DNA from 2 places in the Pseudoalteromonas sp. Z9A6 genome. Region 1 is predicted to be linked to the other one. Evidence: predicted binding sites of a transcription regulator. Region 1 holds the regulator's gene; the other holds the start of a gene.

What was found. Region 1 encodes MetJ, which represses methionine synthesis genes. Its sites were predicted from a motif close to TAGACGTCTAGACGTCTA; they were not measured.
Positions count from the first base shown of each region.
Region 2: a site for MetJ is predicted at 3,070-3,087, ahead of GQR53_RS07595 (methylenetetrahydrofolate reductase). Genes of this name have one in related genera too.

Region 1 is NZ_WTKZ01000005.1:70,947-75,516, reverse strand. Features, by position in the region: gene metL (bifunctional aspartate kinase/homoserine dehydrogenase II) at 1-520, opposite strand, end outside; gene metB (cystathionine gamma-synthase) at 689-1,936, opposite strand; gene metJ (met regulon transcriptional regulator MetJ) at 2,226-2,546, shown strand; gene GQR53_RS03255 (malic enzyme-like NAD(P)-binding protein) at 2,611-3,852, opposite strand; gene rpmE (50S ribosomal protein L31) at 4,379-4,570, opposite strand, start outside.
Region 2 is NZ_WTKZ01000013.1:75,347-79,916, forward strand. Features, by position in the region: gene GQR53_RS07580 (DEAD/DEAH box helicase) at 1-702, shown strand, start outside; gene GQR53_RS07585 (sensor domain-containing diguanylate cyclase) at 761-1,741, shown strand; gene GQR53_RS07590 (hypothetical protein) at 1,755-1,943, shown strand; gene GQR53_RS07595 (methylenetetrahydrofolate reductase) at 2,070-3,026, opposite strand; gene GQR53_RS07600 (pitrilysin family protein) at 3,277-4,570, shown strand, end outside.

The sequences.
Region 1 (4,570 bases):
CATTTATCTTATTAGGTAAAATTGACTGTCGACATTGCTGCGCATTTTGCGCATGCATTAATTCACCATCGTTTAAGGTAAAAAGACTACGGGCATCTTGAGCACACGCCTCAATATTTAACTGCTGTAAATAAGTAGCGAGTAAACGTGCTGACCACAGTTCCCCATGCGCAAGTAACGCAGCCTCTTTTAGCTGCTCAGCTTGAGCAAGTTCTGCAATATTACTAAGCTCGGTATTTAGTGTTTTAAGTGCGCAGCGCTTTAAATCAGCTTGTAATAACTGCTCAATTAAATCGCTTTGATGGTTATTTAACTGCAGTAAAATATCAGCGACAGCTTGCGTGTCTTGCAGCTGATAACTTTGCCACAACGACACAAGTGTATCTGTAGTCTTACCTGCAGCAGATACCACAACACAGTCACCCGGCTGAGTATGCCCAATAATTATTTTAGCTACGCTTTGATAGCGCTCACTAGAGCTTAAGCTTGAACCACCAAATTTATGTACACAATTGACCATATTTATACCAATTCGCTTAATTAAGTTGTCTATTTTGAGGTAAAAAACCGTATCGATAACAAGGCAAAAATTTCGTTATTTAGTTGTTCTATATTAGGAATTTTTAACGATGTTATCGTGCGGTTTAATCCCTCAAATTGATTAGGTATTATTGCGGATTGGTATTACTTACCAAAGCGCTGGACGGGCTGCACTTAATTTAACGTTTCCACCAGAAGTGCCAGCACCTTTGCCTACACGGCCAACATTTTTATTTTTCCCTGGTTTTACAAGTTCAAATACTCGTTCAAAGTCAGCTATTAAATCGTGTATATCTTCAATCCCAACCGAAATACGAATAAGCGTATCGCCCACACCCGCTTCTAAACGTGCCTTTGCCTCCATACCTGCGTGCGTCATAGTTGCAGGGTGACAAATTAAACTCTCTACGCCACCTAGTGACTCAGCTAAACTAAACGTTTTAAGGCTAGTTAAAAATGCTGCGGCGTCGTTTATATCGCCTTTAATATCAAAACTAACCATGCCACCAAAGCCAAGTTGTTGTGCTTTAGCAAGCTCATGTTGAGGATGTGACTCAAGTCCTGGATAGTAAACTTGGCTTACAAAATTGGAGCTTTCAAGGTACTTAGCTATTGCTAGCGCATTTTCTTGGTGCTGCCTTAAGCGCACATTTAAAGTACGTAGACCACGAAGCGTTAAATAACTATCAAAAGGGGCGCCCGTAATACCAATATTATTTGCCCACCAAGCAAGCTCATCACCAAGCTCTTGTGTTGCAGCAATAACAGCGCCGCCCACTACATCTGAGTGCCCGTTAATATATTTAGTAGTTGAATGCACCACAATATCTACACCAAACTTAATAGGGTTTTGTAAGGCAGGAGACAAAAACGTGTTATCTGCGGCAACCAATGCACCGCATTGCTTAGCAACATCGGTAACCGCTTTAATATCGGTTAAACGAAGTACTGGGTTACTTGGAGTCTCTATCCAAATAAGCTTAGGTTTAATTGCTAAAATTTGTTGAAGGCTTTCTTCTTTTGTTAAATCTAATACTTCAAGCTTCAATAGTCCGCGTTTTTGTAACGATGTAAATAAACGATAGCTACCACCATAACAATCATGTGGAATTACTAACGTGTCGTCACTGTTAAGTAGCTGAGTAGCTAAATGCACGGCAGCCATACCAGTGGCCGTAATTATGCCACGAGCGCCACCTTCAAGCTTAGCAAGCGTCTCTGCTAAAATATCACGATTAGGGTTACCACTGCGGCCATAATCATACTCACGCTTAGTATCAAAGTCGGCAAACGAATAAGTCGTTGATAAATAAATTGGCGGCACCACTGCACCATGATGTTTATCAGCATCAACGCCGTTACGTACAGCAATGGTCGCTTTGTTTTTTTCGCTCATATTCGTCACCTGATTAATTTGGATGTTTAGACGTCTAAAAGAGTAAGTTATCCGTTTTAATAAGTCAAAGGATTTTAAAGCTCTAGATGGCTAAATTTAGGGAAGGCGTTTGCTAGTATCATATTTTAGCTCACAAAAGTGAGCTTATTTTTACATCCCAAATAGGCTTATTAAGATAGATCGGTATCTATTATTTGACTATCTTTTTTAAATCGATAGAATTTCACGCATATTTACACGCTTTTTATACCGTGTGAGAAATTAATAATCTGAGGCAACGATACATCTTATGGCTAAATGGAATGGTGAGTATATTCACCCATACGCAGAACACGGGAAAAAATCAGAGCAAGTTAAAAAGATCACCGTTTCGATCCCGCTAAATGTATTAAAAGTTTTAACGGATGAGCGTACGCGTCGTCAAATCAACAACCTCCGCCATGCAACAAATAGTGAATTGCTATGTGAGGCGTTTTTGCATGCCTTTACTGGTCAACCTTTACCAAATGACGATGACCTACGTAAAGACAACGCAGAAAAAGTACCAGAAGAAGTTAAAAAGATAATGCAAGAAATGGGTTTAGAAGTGCCTATTTTAAACGAAGAATAAATCGTTACCTTTTTAATAAAAAAACCTCAGCATTGCTGAGGTTTTTTTGTTTAAGCGTTATATATTACGCCATATAATTTTCCGGCAAGTCAATTTGCGCAACACCCGACTCAACCGCAGCAAGTGCTACAGCTTTAGCTATACGCGGTAGTAAACGCGGATCCATTGGTTTTGGAATAATGTACTGCGCACCAAACTCTAGCTTATCTACGCCTGCGGCTTTTAAAACTTCTGCAGGTACAGGCTCTTTGGCAATACTACGAATAGCCTCAACTGCAGCAATTTTCATTTCATCGTTAATCGCGCTTGCACGTACATCAAGTGCACCACGGAAAATAAACGGAAAACATAAAACATTGTTAACCTGGTTAGGGTAATCAGAGCGCCCTGTTGCCATAATTAAATCGTTGCGTGCGCCGTGAGCAAGTGCAGGATCGATCTCTGGATCTGGGTTTGAACATGCAAACACGATCGGCTTTTCTGCCATTAGTTTTAAATCTTCGGCAGCTAACAAATTAGGACCCGAAACACCAACAAACACATCAGCATCTGCAATTACATCTTGCAATGTGCGTTTATCGGTATTGTTAGCAAAAAGCTGTTTATATTCATTTAAATCATCGCGACGAGTATGAATAACACCTTTACGGTCAAGCATATAAATGTGTTCACGCAGTGCACCACACTTAATTAACAGTTCCATACACGCAACTGCAGCAGCGCCTGCACCTAAACATACAATTATTGCATCTTCAATTGATTTACCTTGTACTTCTAGCGCATTTAACATGCCGGCAGCCGTAACAATGGCGGTGCCGTGTTGGTCGTCATGAAAAACAGGAATGCTACAACGCTCTATTAATGCTTTTTCAATTTCAAAACACTCTGGTGCTTTAATATCTTCAAGGTTAATACCACCGAATGTGTCAGCAATATTGGCAACCGTGTTAATAAAGTCTTCTGTTGTTTTGTGCTTTACTTCAATATCAATAGAATCAAGCCCTGCAAAACGTTTAAACAATAACGCCTTGCCTTCCATTACTGGTTTAGACGCTAAAGGACCTAAATTACCCAAGCCCAAAATTGCAGTACCATTAGTGATAACCGCAACCATGTTACCCTTACCGGTATATTTATATGCATTTGCAGGATCTGCGGCAATTTCACGTACAGGCTCAGCGACACCTGGGCTATAAGCTAGGGCTAAGTCTTGAACTGTTTCAGCTGGTTTTGTTAGCTCAATGCTAATTTTACCAGGTACGGGATGTGAGTGATAATGTAGTGCTTGTTCACGAAAGTCAGACATAACGCGATGGTATCCTGCAATTTAAGTTAAAGTGAGAGGTGGAGTCTTGGGGTACGATACCCTTATTATTTTTAAATTCCAAGCAATATCAGGTCTATCCTGTTATATGCTATATCCTTTAATTTTAAGAGGTTTTTCAGTAACTTTGCAGGATTATATAAACATTTGATAAATAAAAATTCACCAAAAAAGTAAGTTTTGAGGTGCGTTTATGTCTATTAAAATATTAAAAAAATGTATGTTTAACGTATCATCATAAACTTAAAATAACAGCCTACTACACTACTTTAAAAACAGATAAGCCCACGTTAGCTACTTTTATCAACCTAGTTAAAATTTGTACTATTTAAAATATAGAGAATATCTATCAATTTGTCTGCAAAGGTTTATGCATACTCAGAATAAGAATAGGAAATAGTTATGCAAGGTGTGATGTAGCTCGAGCAAGCTAAATAAGATAAGAAGTGGTAAATTTTAGACATAAAAAAAGCACCCTAAGGTGCTTTTTTTAACTAAACAGCAATAATTACTTCTTGCTGCTAAGTGCACCGAAGCGCTTGTTGAAGCGATCAACACGGCCGCCAGTGTCTAAAATCTTTTGCTTACCAGTGTAAAACGGGTGACACGCAGAACATACGTCTAAGTGAATGTCTTTACAAAGAGTTGAGCTAGTTTCGAATTTGTTTCCGCATGAACATGTTGCAGAAATTACTTCGTA
Region 2 (4,570 bases), on a different contig from region 1:
CAAACTTTACTATTTTCAGCTACGTTTGATGACAGCGTGTTTGAACTCAGTAAAAAGTTACTTAAAAACCCAGAACTAATTGAAGTTGATAAACGTAACTCAGCCGCAGTTGAAGTAGAGCAAGTTATTTACGCTGTAGATGAGGATCGTAAGCGCGAACTTGTATCGCACATGATTGGTATGAAAAACTGGCGCCAAGTGCTTATTTTTACTCGCACAAAACAAATGGCTGATCAGCTTGCTAAAGAAATGTGTAAAGACGGTTTAAAAACCGAATCAATCCATGGCGACAAATCGCAAGGCGCACGCGACCGTGCATTGCAAAACTTTAAAGAAGGTATTACACGCGTACTTGTTGCAACCGATGTAGCTGCGCGTGGTTTAGATATTTCTACACTTAGATACGTAATTAACTTTGAACTACCGTACATTGCCGAGGATTACGTGCACCGTATTGGCCGTACAGGTCGTGCTGGCGAACAAGGACTTGCTATGTCGCTGGTAAGTCTTGATGAGCAATGGCTGCTAGAAGAAATTGAAGTACTACTCGATACGCGTTTAACGCCGCAGTGGTTAGAAGGTTACGAGCCAGATCCTAATAAAAAGCCAAAAGATAATCGTAAAAATACTAACAAGTCGCGAAAAGATCGCGATAAAAAACGCATCACTGGTAAAAGAGAGCCAAGTAGACGTCGTAAATAATAGCTTTTACTTTGCTTTCTTGCCTATACTGGAGCTACTAAATAGCCGAGGTAAAGCAATGTTTGAAATTGATCAATGGGCATTTTCTGGTATTGATGGCCAAATATCTTTGCATAAATGGCAAAAAACAATCGACCTTATAACGGGGCTTTTTTCAGCCCCGTCTGGTTATATAGTTCAGGCAACAAGCAAAGGCTATCGCGTTGTTATTAGAAGCAACGAAGGTGGATCTAACTTTGAGACCAATCCTATACTCCCTCCTCAAACACCTCTGTTTTGTCGGTACGTTGCTGAAACTAAAAATATTTTATATGTTAATGATGCAAGCAATAACGATGCATGGAACACCCTACCAGAAGTAGTTGAAGATGGTGTTGAATCCTACCTAGGTTTACCTATTCATTGGCCTGAAGGCGAAGTATTTGGCACGCTATGTTTAAAAGACACTAAAAAAACAAGCTATACCGATGAATACTTTGAACTCATAGAGCAACTACGCGATTTAATTGAAGACGACCTAGCGCTTGTGTATAGCTATGAGCAAATGCGCGAAATAGCCATGTTAGACTCATTAACGAATATTTATAACCGCCGAGCACTTAACTTATTAGCCCAGCAAAAACTTAACTTAGCGCTACGTTTAGGCTTTGACGTGTGTTGTTTGTTTATTGATATAAACGACTTTAAAAAATTAAACGACACCTGCGGACATGAAGTGGGCGACAAAGCCTTAATTATATTGGCAGATACGCTAAAAACGCATTTAAGAGATGCTGATATAGTAGGGCGCTTAGGTGGCGATGAGTTTGTTGCAGTAATGCAAGTAAGCGATAAAAGCAAAATTAACTACATCATGGATAAAATTTCGACTGAGTGTTCAAAAGCCTTACTCAAAGAAGACGTTTGCGATTTATCGCTTAGTATTGGTTATAGTTTTACTAATAAACAAAAGCAGCCCTTTGAAGCGCTATTAAGTGATGCAGACCACGCAATGTATAAAAATAAACAAGCGTACAAGCTCGCTAAAAAAGCACAATAAAAGGAGGTTCGTCATGACTCATGCCACACAAACTTGGCTGGTTTTTTCTGCGATAGGTTTTATTTTTTCCTTAGCAATAATAAGCTTATTTGAAACGTTTCCTAGCATTAGATTTATATCTAATGAGGGAATAATTTTTGGTGTTATGTGCTCCTCTATGGGGTTTGCCTTAAAAAGGCTTGAGAGTAATAACCAAAAATAGCTTTCATGGATAGCTTAAGCTGCAAATTTTTACTTGTATTTATTAATTAATTTTTCAAAGAACGGACATAAAAAAGCAAGCCATTAGGCTTGCCAAGAAGGGTGTTAATTAGCTCTAACCTAGTCTTTAAGCTATTAGCTTTTCCGCAAGGTTTAATTCCATAATGGCTTTTAATAAACGGTATAGGTTAATTGACGCGTCAATTTCTTCTTTACGGTTTGTTAAGCTTTCAATATTTAGGCCCAGCGGTACATCTAAATGCGCACAGCTTTTAAGTATTAAGTCGAGGTTTTCGCGGCAAATACGGACTGATTCGCTTAATGTATTGTCTGCATCAAGCATGCGCCATTTAGTTGCCTCTGGCACTGAGATACCCAACCATTGCATAAAGTCTAAGGTTTTTTCGCCGCCGCACGGGGTAAACGTTAATATAATACGTTGAGGTGTAATCCCTTGTGCTTTACATGTACGTGCGTAGCTAGTAATTAGCTCTATAGTAGCTTGTGCGTCGTAAACAGCTTGCGATATAAAAAACTGACAACCTTGTGCTGTTTTTTCTATTAATCGTTCGTGCTCATTTCGTTTACTTGAATGGCGCTCAGCAATCGTAACGCCACCTAAAAAGAAATCATCTGATTGCTCAGCCAATGCTTTATACGCATCTGGCAGGCTTAGCTTTATATCGCCTATCGATGATGGGCTACCTACTAAAACAACATTTTGTAAATCGTAGTCGTTTTTAGTTTTACTTAGCCAATCTTTAAATTCGCCTACGCCACGCTGCGCCACACTTTTATAAGTAATCACATCTTGTGCAGATAAATTACGAAGTAAATGGCTGTATTCACGCGGATCAACGGTTTGTTTAAACGCAAATGGGCGGTCTTGATTAGTGCGGCTGCTTTCGTCTTGAATGTCGTAAATTATCACGCCGTCGTATTCAATTTCGTGTAAGCGACCTAATAGCTTTTCTGCAATGATTTTTAATTGCGCTTTATCGGTGCCAATTTTAGGCGGGGTAGTACCAATAAGATAAACACCTTGGTTGGTGTCCACTATCTTCTCTTTTAGTGATAAAGCCATAATCCTCATTCCAGCTAAGTTTGTTTAGATGGATTTAATATAGCAGCCATTTAGACGTCTAGATAGATTTATTTAGTGAAAGTTTTTCAACTAACATGATGTTTATTCATTGTGCTTGTTCCCATAATTTATAATTGACACAGTTGTTTACATAATAAATTCCCTTGGGGCTCTTATATTTATTGGCTTTGGGGCATAATTAAAGAGTTAAATCTGATAACAAATTTGCTCAATTTAAAAAGGGACAACAATGAAATTTAAATTATTAGCAACCAGCTTAGCGGTATCACTGGCGTTAACGGGTTGCGCCATGCAACAAAACCAAAGCACGCAAACAACAGCACAACAAGAACAAGTAAATAAAGCTGATGACCGTGTTTTTTCACAAGATTACTTAATTGAAGAGCTAGAAAACGGCTTACGTGTCATGGTTGTTAAAACCGATTACCCTGATGTAGTGTCGCTGCAAATTCCGGTATCGGTAGGGTCGCGTAACGAAGTTGAAGAGGGCAAAACAGGCTTTGCTCACTTTTTTGAACACATGATGTTTAAAGGCTCACAAAAATACCCTGAAGATGTGTACTCAGACATATTAAAAAATTCAGGTGTTGATAACCGCGCATATACAACAAACGATTACACAAATTACCATTTAAACTTTTCAAAGCAGCATCTTGATAAAGTACTTGAGCTAGAAGCTGATATTTTTCAAAACTTAACCTACACCGAAGAGCAATTTAGAACCGAAGCGCAAACGGTAAAAGGTGAGTACTTAAAAAACAACGCGAGCCCAATTCGTAAATTATTAAGCGCTGTACGCGAAGAAGCGTTTGATAAGCACACGTATAAACACACCACTATGGGCTTTTTTAAAGACATAGAAGCCATGCCTGATCAAATGGCGTACGGAAAAGAGTTTTTTGCTAAATTTTATAAGCCTGAGTATGTGTCACTTGTTATTGTGGGCGATGTAGAGCCAAAAGCTACAATGGCAATGGTTAAAAAGCATTGGGGTAGCTGGAAAAAAGGTAACTATGTTGCCGATATTAAAGCTGAGCCTGTTCAACAAGCGCCAAAATATTTGCACCAGCAAGATGAAGCACTACCAGGGCATTGGTTGCTTGTATCGTACAAAGGCGCTGCGTGGGAGCCTGCTAAAAAAGACAGAGCGGCGCTTGATTTAATCTCACAGCTTTATTTTTCAAATAACTCTGATTTATATCAAGAGCTAGTGGTCGACAAACAAATTGCCAGCCAAATGTTTGCCTATAACCCAGAGACTAAAGATCCGGGTTTATTACACGTATTTGTTAAAGTAGAAAACGCAGACGATTTAGTCACTGCACGCGATGCAATTAACCGAACTTATGCAAAAGCACGCACTGAACTTGTTGATGGTCAAAAACTGAGTGATTTGAAATCGAATCTTAAATACAGCTTTATTAATGGTCTTGATTCGTCGCAAGCGATTGCATCAACCCTTGCCAGCTACATGCATTTTGAGCGCGATCCTGAGGTTATAAACCAGCTGTATAAATCGGCAG